One region of the Beutenbergia cavernae DSM 12333 genome, then DNA from elsewhere that is predicted to be linked to it. Evidence: riboswitches for the same ligand, from Rfam matches in the RefSeq annotation. Region 1 holds a riboswitch; the other holds the start of a gene.
The links. Region 1 has a riboswitch for S-adenosylmethionine ahead of BCAV_RS02560 (aminotransferase class V-fold PLP-dependent enzyme). Riboswitches for the same ligand answer to the same signal wherever they lie in the genome.

Region 1 (7,033 bases):
TTCACCGCGACATCGCCGAGCAGCGACGTCGAGTCCTCCGACTCCGCTCCGGTCGGTGCGGAATCGACGGCCACAGATGCCGCCGGCTCGGCTGCCGGCGTCTCCGACGATGCGCCGGCGTCACCCAGCACCCCGACGGCGACGTCCGAGACGTCGACGGACACGTCCACCGGCACGTCCACCGCCACGTCGTCAGCGACGACGCCGACGACGTCGTCCACGAGCTCGGCGACGGGTGCGGAGTCGGCCGTCGGCGCAGCCTCGACCGCCTGCGGCCCAGCGACGACCTCCGGCATGACCGGGACCACCTGGAGGGGCTCGTCGGCGGGCTCGGCCGCCGCGTCGCCGAGCACCCCGACGGCGACGTCGGAGACGCCGACGGACACGTCGATCGGCGCGTCCACGCCGATCGACTCGAGCAGGCCGGACTCGGCGGCACTGGCCGCCCCGGCCCCGGCGACCACGAGGCCGCCCGTACAGAGCGCGATGCGCAGCGCTCTCTTCACGAACACATGCATGGGTTTCTCCTGCCGTGATACCTGGGAGCGCCCGGAGGCGCGGGGACTCGGTCCGGCACGCGTGCGCCGGCGAGCCGCGTCAGGCAGGAGAGACGAGCACCTCGAACGCCGGGGCGGACGGGAGGGTGGTGTCGCGCAGCCGAGCGACGCCGAGCAGCAGGAAGGTGACCGTGGCGAGAGCGGCGACGACGGCGAGGTCGCGGGCTCCCCCGGATGACGAGGCGGGGGCCCCGGTCGTCGCGGCGGGAACCTGCTCGTCGCCGGGGCCGCGCACCGGGGCGCCGTCGTCCCCGGACGCACTCGACACCTGCTGAGCAGCCGCGGCGAGCGGCGGGAGGAGGACTCCCGGCGGTGCCGTCGTGCCGGACGTCCCGACGCCGGGGCGTGCGATCGGGACGGACGCGGCGGTGGCGTCGCCACGGGCGGCGGGGCCTGGTGGAGCCCCGGGCGGCGCAGAGCTCTCCCGGGAGGGTGGGTCGCTCGCCGCGGGAACGACGCCGGGCAGCACCGGCTCGAGCACCGGCAGCACGGGGCGCAGGATCGGATCGAGCGCTCCGCCCGTCACCGGGGGCAGGGCGTGGACGATCGGGACGACGACGTCGCCGAGCACCGGCGCCAGCGGTCCCAGCACCTCACCCAGGACCGGGCCGAGCGACCCGCCGACCTCCACGAGCGTCGGGCGCAGCGCCCGTGCGAGGACGTCGACGACGGGCTCGGTCACCGGGTCGAGCGCGTCGAGCACGGGAGCTGTGGCGGGCGCGAGCGACTCGACGGCGCGCGCGGCGGCCCCGCCGAGGTCGGCGGTCGGCGTGTCGCGACCGGGTCGCTCACCTGGGGAAGCGGGCGCGGCGGGCGCAGCGGGGTCGGTGGGCTCGGGGGCACGCGGAGCGTCGTCGACGACGGGAGGCAGCGGCTGCGGCACAGGGGTCACCGGCTCGGGCGCTGCCGGCTCCGGGGCGACGCCGGCAGGTGCGATCGCGTCGATCACCGGGGCGACGACGTCGTCCACCACCTGTTCGACGACGGGGGCGACGGCGTCCTCCACGACGGGCGCGACGACGTCGTCCACGATCCCCTCGAGCAGGCCGGTCGCGGCGGCCGGGCCGTCGGCACCGGCGCTCAGGGCCGGCGCCTCGGACGCGACGGGTTCCGCCTGCGCTGCGCTCGCCGCGACGAGCACCCCGAGCCCGGCGCCACCGACGACGATCGCACCCCGCAGGAGCCACCGCCGCACGACCCGTGCGGGTCGTGCGGGCTCGTGCCCGGTGCCGGTCATCGTCCCTCCCCGCTGGGAACGCCTCGTCGTGAGCTCGTGCAGGCACCGTCACATCCGTCCGGGGCTTGCGCAACCGGAGAGCCCGCTGGCACCCGGGCGGCGATCCGTGGCATCCTCGGCGTAGGTCATGAGCGCCAGCGCCAAGCCCCGGCTCGCTGGCCGGCAACCCTCCTCCGCGGTGGGGTGCCCCGGGTGACGACCTGGCGGACGTCGAGGTGACGCCCGCAAGCGCGGACCCTCACCGGGTCCACGGACCCAGGAGGCCTCACCATGAGCACGTCCCCGCTCGCCCCGATCGTCGGTCTCGACTCGCGCGTCCCGATCGTCACGCCGGACACCTCTGCCGGCGCAGGCGCGGCCCCGCGCACCGTGCGGTACGCCAACCTCGACTACGCGGCCTCCGCCCCGGCGCTCGCCGCCGTCGCGGAGGCAGTCACCCGTGCGCTCCCCCTCTATGCCTCCGTGCACCGCGGCGCCGGCTACCTGTCGCAGGTCTCGACGGCGCTGTACGAGGCGTCCCGGACGGCGATCGGCACGTTCGTCGGGGCGCGCACCGACGACGTCGTCGTCATCACCCGCAACACCACGGACGCGCTCAACCTGCTCGCCGGGTGCGTGCCCGAGGGCGGCACGGTGCTCGTGCTCGACCTCGAGCACCACGCCAACCTGCTCCCCTGGCAGCGCTCGGCCGGCGGCGCCGACGTCCTCGCGCTGCGACCCACCGTCGCCGAGACGCTGCGGACGCTCACGAGCGCGCTCGCCACGCGCAACTACACGCTGCTCGCCGTCACCGGCGCGTCGAACGTGACGGGCGAGGCGCTGCCGATCGACGACGTCGTCGAGCTCGCCCACGCGGCGGGCGTGCGGGTCGTCGTCGACGGCGCCCAGCTGCTGCCGCACCGGGCGTTCTCGCTCGCCTCCTCGGGCGCCGACTACGTCACGCTCTCCGGCCACAAGCTCTACGCGCCGTACGGCGCGGGGGCGCTCGTGGGTCGGCGCGACTGGCTCGACGCCGGCCGCCCGTACCTGGCCGGGGGCGGCGCCGTGACGAACGTGACGGCGTCGTCCACCACGTGGGAGCCGGCGCCGCAGCGGCACGAGGGCGGCAGCCCGAACGTCATCGGGGCGCTCGCCCTCGGCGTGGCCGCGCGGGAGCTGACAGCGATCGGCGACGACGCCCTCCGCGCGCACGACGCCGAGCTGCGCACGCGGCTGGTGGCCGGACTCGAGGAGCTCGACGGCGTCCGGACCGTCGCGCTGTGGTCGGACAGCGCGGAGGCGGTCGGCGAGCCGGTGGGCGTGGTGACGTTCGCGCTGCCCGGGCACGACCCGGGGCTCGTCGCCGCGTACCTGTCCGCCGAGCACGGCGTCGGCGTACGCGACGGTCGGTTCTGCGCGCACCCGCTGCTGTCCCGGCTCGACCTCGACGCCGGGGCGCTGCGCGCGTCGATCGGGCTGGGGACCACTGCCGACGACGTCGACCGGCTGCTCGCCGGCGTCCGCGCCTACCTCGACGAGGGACCGGGCGCGGAGTACGTCGTGGTGAACGGGCGGTGGCAGCCGGCGGCGGACCAGCGAGTCCTGCCCGAGGCGGTGTCGCTGCTGGCGGCGCTCGGGGCCGACGCGACGGCGCCCGCCGTCCTGGCCACGGCCGCGGCGGGCGTGGGTTGCGGGCCCGCCCCCGAGCCTGCGACGCACGCCGCGACCCACGCGCTGGCGTCCACCCCCGCCTGAGCCGGCGGCCCTGCTCGCGCCGACCCGCGCTGGCGCCGACCCCGGCCGCCTACCCCTCCGCCGAGTGCGTGCTCTCTCCCGCCGACACGCCGTCGAACCCGGGAGGATCCACGCACTCGGCGACGGGCTGTCGACCACTCCGGCGAACGAGCCGCCGAGGCGTGACGGAGGGCACGTCCACGCCCACGAGCGCGACCCTTCGCGGCCAATAGGCTGAGCCACATGGCAACTCACTACGACGTCGTCGTCCTCGGTGCGGGCCCCGGTGGCTACGTCGCCGCGATCCGCGCGGCCCAGCTCGGGAAGTCCGTGGCGGTCGTCGAGAAGAAGTACTGGGGCGGCGTCTGCCTCAACGTCGGCTGCATCCCGTCCAAGGCGCTGCTGAAGAACGCCGACCTCGCGCACACGCTGAACCGTGAGAAGGCGAAGTACGGCATCGAGGGCGACGCCACGATGGCGTACGGCCCCACGCACGCGCGCAGCCGCCAGGTGTCGGCCGGCATCGTCAAGGGCGTCCACTTCCTGATGAAGAAGAACAAGATCACGGAGATCGACGGCTGGGGCACGCTCACCGGGCCGAAGGCGATGGACGTCGCCCTGAACGACGGCGCCACCGAGCAGCTCACGTACGACGACCTCATCCTCGCGACCGGGTCCGTCACGAGGATGCTGCCCGGCGTCGAGGTGAGCGAGAACGTCGTCACCTACGAGGAGCAGATCCTCGACGCCGACCTGCCCGGCTCGATCATCATCGCCGGGTCCGGCGCGATCGGTGTCGAGTTCGCGTACGTGATGGCGAACTTCGGGGTGGACGTCACGATCGTCGAGTTCCTCGACCGCATGGTCCCGCTGGAGGACCCGGACGTCTCGAAGGAGCTGGCCAAGCACTACAAGAAGCTCGGCGTGAAGGTCCTCACGGGCACGAAGGTCGAGTCCGTGGAGGACACCGGCAGCGGGGTCAAGGTCACGGTGTCGGCGAACGGTGAGCAGCAGGTGCTGGAGGCCGACCGGCTGCTCTCGGCGATCGGGTTCGCGCCGCGCACGGCCGGGTTCGGGCTCGAGGCCGTCGGCGTCAAGCTCACCGATCGCGGCGCCGTCGAGATCGACGACTACATGCGCACGAACGTGCCGGGCATCTACGCGATCGGCGACGTGACGGCGAAGCTGATGCTCGCGCACGTGGCCGAGGCGCAGGGCATCGTCGCGGCCGAGACGATCGCCGGGGCCGAGACCATGCCGATCGACTACCGGTTCATCCCGCGCGCCACCTACTGCCACCCGCAGATCGGCTCGATGGGCCTCACCGAGCAGCAGGCGAAGGACGCCGGCCACGAGATCAAGGTCGCGCAGTTCCCGTTCAGCGCGAACGGTAAGGCGCAGGGCCTGGGCGACGGGATCGGCTTCGTCAAGATCGTCGCCGACGCGGAGCACAACGAGATCCTCGGCGCGCACATGATCGGCCCGGACGTCACGGAGCTGCTGCCGGCGATCAACACCGCGCAGACGTGGGACCTCACGGCCGACGAGATGTCCCGCGTCGTGTTCGCGCACCCGACGCTGGGCGAGGCCGTCAAGGAGGCCTTCCACGGCATCACGGGGCACATGATCAACCTCTGAGGCGTTCGCCTCGCGTCTGCGGGGAGGATCGTTGCGCCCTGCCAGCAGCGATCCTTCCCGTTGCCGTGTTCGGGCGCCGGCGGCGCCCAGCGCACGACCCGTCGGCACATCCGGGCCTGCCGCGAGCGCTCGACCGCGCCCCGGACCTTGGCCGGGCAGCACTGGCGAGACGAAGGTTCTCGGGCCACCGAGTCAGGGGCCGAGAACGGAGAGCGGTACGACCGTGACGCCGTCGTCGCGGCGCACCGTGAAGCGCCCACCGTTGATGACGACGAGGGCGGCGGGCTCTCCGTGCTTCCTGGTGTCCACCTTGCTCGCGAAGGCCTTGAGGGATTCTGCGGCGGCGTCCGTAGCGCCCTCCCCTAGCTTGAACTCGAACGCCGCCCACGTGCCGTTCGGGAGCTCGAGGATCGCGTCGATCTCCTTGTTGGCCTGCGTGTCGCGCCAGGAGGACAGCGTCGCTCCGAGGGGCTGAGAGTAGATCCGCAGGTCGCGCAGTGCCATCGACTCGAAGTGGAAGCCGGCCGCGTTGAGATCCGCGAGCAGGTCGGCCGGGCCGACGCCGAGTGCGGCCGTCCCGATCGACGGGTCCACGAAGTGGTGCACCGGCGTCGTGCGGAGCCGGGTGCGCGAACGCATGTGGGGTCGCCACGCCGGCAGTGGCTCGAGCACCATCAGCCTCTCGAGTGCGTCGAGGTAGTTGTTGAGGGTCTCCGAGGCGATCGGGCCGGTCGCGCCGCCCACCTCGACCTCCAGGGCGGACCGGTTCAGCGGTGTCCCGACCGCCCGCGCGAGGGACGCAAGCAGGCGAGCGATGTTTCCCGGGTTCCTGCGCGGTCCGAGACGCGGGACGTCGACCTCGGCGAGGTTGCGCAGGTAGTCCGTGAGCCAATCGCGCGCGTCCGTCCAGTCCCAGTCGGTGATCTCGGGCCAGCCGCCGACGACGATCCGCTCGAGGAGCTGCGGCACGGTGAGCGTGTTCGTGGTGCCGGTGACTCGTTCGCCATCAAGTAGGGCGGCGACGCCGACCGAGCCGTCCGAGTGGCCGGACTCGAACAGGGACATCGGTCGCATGCGCAGGCGCCCGATCCGCCCGGCGCCCGAGTGCATCCGGGTGTCGTCTCGTGGCGTTGCGGACCCGGTGAGCAGGTACAAGCCCTTGCGGCGGTGGTCGTCGACCGCACGCCGGACCAGGTTCCACAGGTCCGGCGTCTCCTGCCACTCGTCGAACAGGATCGGGGTCGGGTACTCGAACAGCTGCTCCGGCACAGTCTCCAGGGCCGCTCGTGCCACCCGGTCGACGTCGAGCCGCAGCACGGTCTTGGCCACCCGCGTCGTTGTCTGCGTCTTGCCCACGGCCTTGGGGCCGTCGATGAGCACCGCGCCCATCACGCGCATGCGACGTGCGAGCTCGGCGTCCACAACCCGTGGCCGATAGTCCGTCATGGCGCAAGTCTACAGTTCGTCGGCTCTGATCTCTACAATTCGTCGGGTTTGAGTCCGACAGTTCGTCGGGTTTGACCTCTACGATCCGTCAGCGGTGACGCCGGCGGGTGAGTGTCGGCCCATGCCGATAGCCTCCACGGAACGGCGCCCCTGGTGGCCTCGACGTTTGCGGCGCGCCGGCGCCGACGTGGGACGGGAGAGTCTGAGCATGAACCGCGAGACCCAGAGGGCCGAGCTGCACAAGACCATCTGGAGGATCGCGAACGACCTGCGCGGCAGCGTCGACGGCTGGGACTTCAAGGCGTACGTCCTCGGCTTCCTGTTCTACCGGTACATCTCGGAGGACCTCACCGCCTACCTCAACGCAGGGGAGCGCGATGCCGGCAGTACAGACTTCGAGTACGTCACGGCCCCCAACTCTGTCGTCGCGGACCATGAGGTG
Region 2 (7,033 bases), 300 kb from region 1:
CGTACCCTTCACCGCCGTCGCGCTCGGCATCGCCGGGACGGCGTGGTGGCTCTCCGGCGAGGCGGTGCGGTTCGCGGAGGTGCTCGTCGTCGCGACACCGTGCCCGCTCATCATCGCGGCGCCGGTCGCGTTCATGGCCGGCATGAGCCGTGCCGCGCGCGAAGGCGTGATCGTCAAGAGCAGCGCCACGCTCGAGGTGTTCCACCGCGCCCGGACCGTCGCGTTCGACAAGACCGGAACGCTGACCTGGGGCCGCCCCGACCTGACGGACGTGCGCCCGAGCGACGCCTTCGAGGCCGACGACGTCCTGCGGCTCGCGGCGTCGGCGGAGCAGTACTCCGCGCACACGCTGGCCGCGTCGGTCGTCGCAGGCGCGCAGCGGCGTGGCCTGGCACGCTCGCCGGCCGAGCACGCGGACGAGGTGACGGCGGGAGGGGTGAGGGCTCGCGTCGACGGACGGGACGTCGTCGTCGGCAAACGGTCGTTCGTCGCCGAGGCCGTCGGCTCCGACATCGCCGCGACGCCCCTGACCAGCGGCGAGCTCGCCGTGTACGTGGCTGCGGACCGCACGTACACGGGCGCGCTGGTGCTGCGCGACGAGGTCCGACCCAACGCCCGTGCCACGATCGCCGACCTGCGGCGTCAGGGCATCCGTCACATCCTCATGCTCACGGGGGACGCGGAGGCGACGGCACAGCACGTGGCCGCCGAGCTCGCGATCGACGACGTCCGGGCGGGCTGCCTCCCGGCCGACAAGGTCGCGGCGGTGCGGGCCGTGACCCCGCGGCCCGTCGTCATGGTCGGCGACGGCGTCAACGACGCACCCGTGCTCGCGACGGCGGACGTCGGGATCGCGATGGGCGCGCGCGGTTCGACGGCGGCCAGCGAGTCCGCCGACGTCGTCATCCTGCGCGACGACATCTCCCGGGTGGCCCGTGCGCTCGCCGTCGGCCGCGAGACCGTCGACGTCGCTCTCCAGAGCATCTGGTTCGGGATCAGCCTGAGCGTCGCGCTGATGCTCGTCGCAGCGTTCGGGGTGCTGCCCGCGATCGTCGGCGCCTGGTTGCAGGAGGCGGTCGACGTCGTCTCGATCCTGTGGGCGTTGCGCGCCGTCGGCTCGCGCGGGACTCGCGGCGTGCGGACGGCCGAGACTCCGCGCGCGGAGCCGAGCCGGGTGTGACATCCGCCGACGGGGCGACGACGCCGCTCGCCGACGGCACGCTCGTTGCCTCCGGGGCTACGACGCGAAGTGGGGTCGATCCGGGAGCGCATTGCTCCCGGATCGACCCCACTCCTTGTCGACGCCCGTCCAGGCCCGCCGACGGCGCCTGCCGCGGCTACGCCGTCGGCACGCCCAGGCCCGCCCGCACCTCGCGCGTCGCCGCGACGATGTTCCGCAGCGAGTCCACCGTCTCGGCGTAGCCGCGGGTCTTGAGCCCGCAGTCCGGGTTCACCCAGAGCCGGCGCGCCCCGACGGAACCGAGCGCCGCCGACAGCAGCTCGGTGACCTCGGCCTGGCTCGGCACGCGCGGCGAGTGGATGTCGTAGACGCCGGGGCCGATGCCGCGCGCGAACCCGGACCGCTCGATGTCGGGCAGGATCTCCATCCGCGACCGCGCCGCCTCGATCGACGTCACGTCGGCATCGAGCCCGTCGATCGCCTCGATGACCTCGCCGAACTCCGAGTAGCACAGGTGCGTGTGCACCTGGGTGGCCTCGACCGCGCCGGACGTCGCCAGCCGGAACGAGCGCACCGACCAGTCGAGGTACGCCTGCTGGTCCGCACGCCGCAGCGGCAGGAGCTCTCGCAGCGCCGGCTCGTCCACCTGGATGATGCCGATCCCGGCGGCCTGCAGGTCGGCGATCTCGTCGCGCAGCGCCAGCGCCACCTGGTTGGCCGTGTCGCCGAGCGGCTGGTCGTCGCGCACGAACGACCACGCGAGGATCGTCACCGGTCCGGTGAGCATGCCCTTGACCGGCGCCGACGTCAGCGACGCCGTGTACGCCGACCACTCCACGGTCATCGGCGCGGGCCGCGACACGTCGCCCCACAGGATCGAGGGCCGCGTGCACCGCGACCCGTACGACTGCACCCAGCCGTTCTCCGTGACCGCGAACCCGTCGAGCAGCTCCGCGAAGTACTGCACCATGTCGTTGCGCTCGGGCTCGCCGTGCACGAGGACGTCGAGGCCCAGCTCCTCCTGCAGCGTCACGACCCGCGCGATCTCGGCCCGCATCTCCTCCGCGTACTGCGCGTCGGTCAGCTCGCCGCGTCGGTGCGCGGCCCGCGCCCGGCGGATCTCGGCGGTCTGCGGGAACGAGCCGATCGTCGTCGTCGGCAGCGGCGGGAGGTCGAGAACGGCGTCCTGGGCAGCGACCCGCGCGTCGTACGCGGCGCGGTGGAAGTCGGCCTCGGTGAGCGCCGCGAGCCGCTCGCGGACCTCCGGACGCCGCACGCCGGCCGTCGTCGGCCGCGTCGAGCGGACCTCGCGGGACGCCGCGAACGCCTCCGGCGCGCCGTCGGGACCGGCGGCGAGAGCGAGGACCTCGCCCACCTTCTCGTCGGCGAACGCCAGCCAGCTCTTGAGCGTCGGGTCGAGGTTCGGCTCGTCGTCGAGCGTGTGCGGCACGTGGAACAACGACGTCGATGTCGAGGTCGTCACCCGGGCGGCGCCCACCCCCTCGAGCGCGGCGAGCTTCTCGGCGGCGGCGTCGAGGTCGGTGCGCCAGATGTTGTGCCCGTCGACGACGCCGCCGACGAGGGTCACGTTCTCGATCCCGGCGACGTCCTCGTCCGGGGCGGAGCCCCGCACGAGGTCCACGCCGATCGCCTCGACACCGCTCGCGGCGAGCTCGCGGATCGCGCAGCCGAGGCGCGCGTACGGCGTCGCGACGAACAGCGCGGGCCGCGAGGACGACGGCGCAGCGAGCGTCCCGTAGGCACGCGCCACCGCCGCCTTCACCTCGTCGCGCGGCACGTCCCACGTGTCGGAGGTGAGCGCCGGCTCGTCGAGCTGGACCCACGGCGCCCCGGCCGCCGCGAGCGCGGCGAGCAGCTCCGCATAGGCGGCGACGACGTCGTCCAGCCGGTCGAGCGGCGAGAAGCCGGCGGGAGCGCCGTCGGCCGCCTTGCTGAGGAGGAGGAAGGTCACGGGTCCGACGAGCACGGGACGCGTGCGCACCCCGGCGTTCAGCGCCTCGGTGAACTCCTGGACCCGCCGCCGGCCGACGAACCGGATCGGCGTGGCCGGCCCGATCTCCGGCACGAGGTAGTGGTAGTTCGAGTCGAACCACTTCGTCATCTCGAGCGGCGCCCGGTCGCCCTCGCCGCGCGCGATGGTGAAGTAGCCGGCGAGGTCCACCGTGCCGTCGTCGCCCACGAGGTCGGTGAACCGCTCGGGCACGGCACCGATCGCCAGCGCGGCGTCGAGCACCTGGTCGTAGTACGAGAAGTCGAGCGGCACCGACGCGTCGTCGGCACCGAGGCCGAGCGCTGCCAGGTGCGAGCGGGTCCGAGCGCGCAGGTCCGACGCCGTCGCCTCGAGCGCATGTGCGTCGGTGCGCCCGGCCCAGAACGACTCGACGGCCTTCTTGAGCTCGCGGTGCGGGCCGATCCGGGGGTAGCCGAGGACGGTCGCGGCGGGGAACTCGGGCTGGGACAGGTGCTGGGTCATGCGTTTCCTCGTCTCGGAAGGGCGGCCACGAGGGCCTGTGGTGCGGCGTGATCGGGGGACGGCGGAGCGGCCGACCCGGGCCGGGCCGCGCCCGGCACGCGACCGAAGGCGTGCTCGAGCACGGCGAGGGAGGCCTCCGCGCGGTTGAACGTGTACAGGTGGATCCCGGGGGCGCCGGCGGCGAGCAGGTCGGCCACCAGCGCGAGCGTCGCCGTCAGCCCGATCGCGACGCGCTCCTCGTCGTCGGCCGCGTCGAGTCGCGCGAGCAGCTCGGCGGGCAGCGGGATGGCGTTGAGCTCGCAGAGCCGCCGGATCCGGCGGGGGTCGGTGAGGGGCAGGACGCCGGGCACGAGCGGGATCCGCACGCCCGCGCCCCGGGCGGCGTCCACTAGGGCGGTGTACGCCCGGACGTCGAAGAAGACCTGCGTGATCGCGTAGTCCGCGCCGCACCGCTGCTTGGCGACGAGCGCCTCCAGGTCGCAGTCGCGCACGCGGAACTCCGCCCCCGGGTGCTCCTGCATCCCCGGGTACGCGGCGACGGCGATCGACAGGCGGTTCGCGACGTCGGCGTGCGCGTTCCCGGCGAACCGCTCGTCCTCGAGGTCGCGGATGAGCGCCACGAGGTCGCACGCGCGCGCCAGGCCACCAGGGGCCGGTCTCCAGTCGGGGTTGCCCGCCGGCGGGTCGCCGCGGAGGGCGAGGAAGTCGCGGACGCCGTCGTCGAGGAATCCCCCGACGACGTCCCGCGCGTGCTCACGGGACAGCCCGACGCAGGTGAGGTGCGCGACGGCGGGCACGTCCGTCTCGGTGAGGATGCGCCGCACGAGCGACTGCGACGCCGTCGCGGTGCTGCCCGACGCGCCGTACGTCACGGAGAAGTAGTCGGGATCCGCGCCGACGAGCGCCTCGACCGTCTCCCAGGCGCGCTCCTCACCGGCGGGCGTGCGCGGCGGGTAGAGCTCGAACGAGATCGTCGGGCGTGCCGGGGTGTACAGCGTCGACGTCGTCATCGCCGGCTCCTCGCCGGGCGATGCGGGTACGCACGTGCCTGCATGGTCTCTCCATCGGACCTGGCGTTAGCACCCTTCCCCTCGGGAGGCTTCCGTTGGGGGGTTGCTGCGGCGTCGTCGAGCCAGGACTCTCGGCCGCTCTGGATGGTGGAGCGAGTGTAACGGATGGCGGGGAGCGGACCTAGAGGCGTCCGCGCGGCAGCGGCTCAGGCCTCCGCGATCGCGGCCTCCGCCCACAGCAGCCGGTCGCTGTGGGCGAACCCGTGCCGCGCGTACATCCGCACGGACGACGGCGAGGCGTGCACCGTGACGTGCTCGGCGCCGCGCTCAAGCGCCGTCGCCAGCACCGCACGCGTCAGCGCACCGCCGATCCCCGCGCCGCGTCGCTCCGGCACGACGTAGCAGGACTGCAGGTCGCCGGACGTGCGCTGCAGCTGCCCGACGCCCGGCACACGGGGCGTGAGCGCCAGCCAGGCCATGCCGACGACGACGCCGCCGTCATCGAGCGCGATGTGCGGGAGGTGGGTGTCGCGGTGCTCACGCGCCCAGGCCGCCGCGGCGGCCACGTGGTCGCTCTCGGCCACCACGGGAGTGCCGCGCTCGCTCGACCAGCGCCAGCGCAGGCGCACGACCTGCTCGAGCTCGTCGTCGCGCGCGAGGCGCACCTCGATCCCTTGCGGCACCGCCGGGTCGGCCATGGCACCGAGCCTAGGCGCCGGGCACGACGAACCCGGACTCGTACGCGACGATGGCCGCCTGCAGCCGGTCGCGCGCCCCGAGCTTCGCGAGCACGTTGCCCACGTGGGTCTTCACCGTCTCGACGCCGAGCCACAGCTGCGCGGCGATCTCCGCGTTCGTCATCCCGGCCGCGACGAGCCGCAGCACCTCCTCCTCCCGCTCCGTGAGCCGGCCGATGGCTGCGCCGTGCGGACCGTCGGCGGGCGACGGCGTCGCACCCGCCGGCGACGCCGCCACGAGACGCCGGACCGCCTCCGGGAACAGCACGGCGTCGCCGCGCGCGACGACCCGGATGGCCTCGACGATGCGGTCCGGGTGGGCGCGCTTGAGCAGGAACCCGCTCGCGCCGGCGCGCAGGGCGTCGAGCACGTAGTCGTCGTTCTCGAACGTGGTGACGACCAGCACGCGCGGGGCGTCCGCGTCGCGGGTGAGGGCCGCCGTGGCCGCGATCCCGTCGAGCGCCGGCATCCGGACGTCCATGAGCACGACGTCGGGCCGGGTCCGCGCGACCAGGTCGCGCACGTCGGCGCCGTCGCCCGCCTCGCCCACGACGCCGAGGTCGGGCTCGGCGTCCACGATCGCCGCGAGTCCCGCCCGCACCAACGGCTCGTCGTCGACGACGGCGACCCGCACCTGCTCAGTCATCGGCTCTCCTCCACGGAAGTCTCGCGCGCACGACCCAGGTCGCGCCGTCGGGCGCGTCCGACGCGCCGGCCTCGAGCGTGCCGCCGACGACGTGCGCGCGTTCCCGCATGCCGACGACGCCGCGCCCGGCCCGGTCCGCACGCCCGGCACCCGACGTCGTCGGCACGGGGTTCGCGATCTCGAGGCCGAGGACGCTGTCGCTGGCGTCGAGGCGCACGCGGGCCGGCCCGGACCCGTGCCGCCACGCGTTGACGGCCGCCTCGGCGACGATCGCGTACGCCTCGCGCGAGACGACGCCCGGCAGGCCGGGCGGGACGTCGCCGTCGACGCCCAGCGTGTGGCCGGCGGCGGCGGACTCCGCGACGAGCCGGGGCAGGTCGTCGAGCGTGCGGTCCGGCGCCCGGGCGGGCCGCGCGGCGGCGTCGTCGGAGCGCAGGAGGCCGAGCGCGTGGTCGAGGTCCGCGAGGGCGGACCGGCCCGTGTCCTGGATCGCGCGGAGCGCCTCGCGGACGGCGTCCGGGTCGCGCGAGAGCAGGCGCTCGGCGGCCGTCGCCTGCAGCGTGGTCACGGTGAGCGCGTGCCCGACGCTGTCGTGCAGCTCGCGCGCGAGCCGGTTCCGCTCCGCGAGCGCGGCGATGCGCGCGCGTTCCGCCGCCGCCCGTTGCTCCGGCCCCGGACCGAGCAACGGCGGAGCGAGAGCACGCATGATCGAGCCCGCGAGCGCCGTCCCCAGGGGCAGGGCGACGAGGATGGCGAGGGCCACCGGGATCGCCCACGGGCCGAGCGCCGCTGCCGTGCTCTCGCCCGGCACGAGCTGGATCCCGTCGGACGGGACGCCGAGCGCGGCGCCGAGCAGCCCGACCGCCGTCGGCAGGCCGGCGAGCAGGCCGACGAGGATCGCGCCGCCGAGGATGAGGTGCGCGCCGAAGAACGCCGCGGCGCGGGCACGGTCGTCCGGGCGCAGCT

Region 2: another riboswitch for S-adenosylmethionine. It lies ahead of BCAV_RS01195 (methylenetetrahydrofolate reductase); the one in region 1 lies ahead of BCAV_RS02560 (aminotransferase class V-fold PLP-dependent enzyme).

Annotation. Positions count from the first base shown of each region.
Region 1 covers NC_012669.1:561,439-568,471, reverse strand. The annotation lists gene BCAV_RS02570 (hypothetical protein) at 1-518, opposite strand, end outside; gene BCAV_RS02565 (hypothetical protein) at 598-1,794, opposite strand; SAM riboswitch class IV at 1,918-2,031, shown strand; gene BCAV_RS02560 (aminotransferase class V-fold PLP-dependent enzyme) at 2,065-3,528, shown strand; gene lpdA (dihydrolipoyl dehydrogenase) at 3,751-5,145, shown strand; gene BCAV_RS02550 (ATP-binding protein) at 5,338-6,591, opposite strand; gene BCAV_RS02545 (type I restriction-modification system subunit M) at 6,800-7,033, shown strand, end outside.
Region 2 covers NC_012669.1:256,691-263,723, reverse strand. The annotation lists gene BCAV_RS01205 (heavy metal translocating P-type ATPase) at 1-1,180, shown strand, start outside; gene metE (5-methyltetrahydropteroyltriglutamate--homocysteine S-methyltransferase) at 1,338-3,674, opposite strand; gene BCAV_RS01195 (methylenetetrahydrofolate reductase) at 3,671-4,684, opposite strand; SAM riboswitch class I at 4,733-4,835, opposite strand; gene BCAV_RS01190 (GNAT family N-acetyltransferase) at 4,891-5,382, opposite strand; gene BCAV_RS01185 (response regulator) at 5,393-6,067, opposite strand; gene BCAV_RS01180 (sensor histidine kinase) at 6,060-7,033, opposite strand, start outside.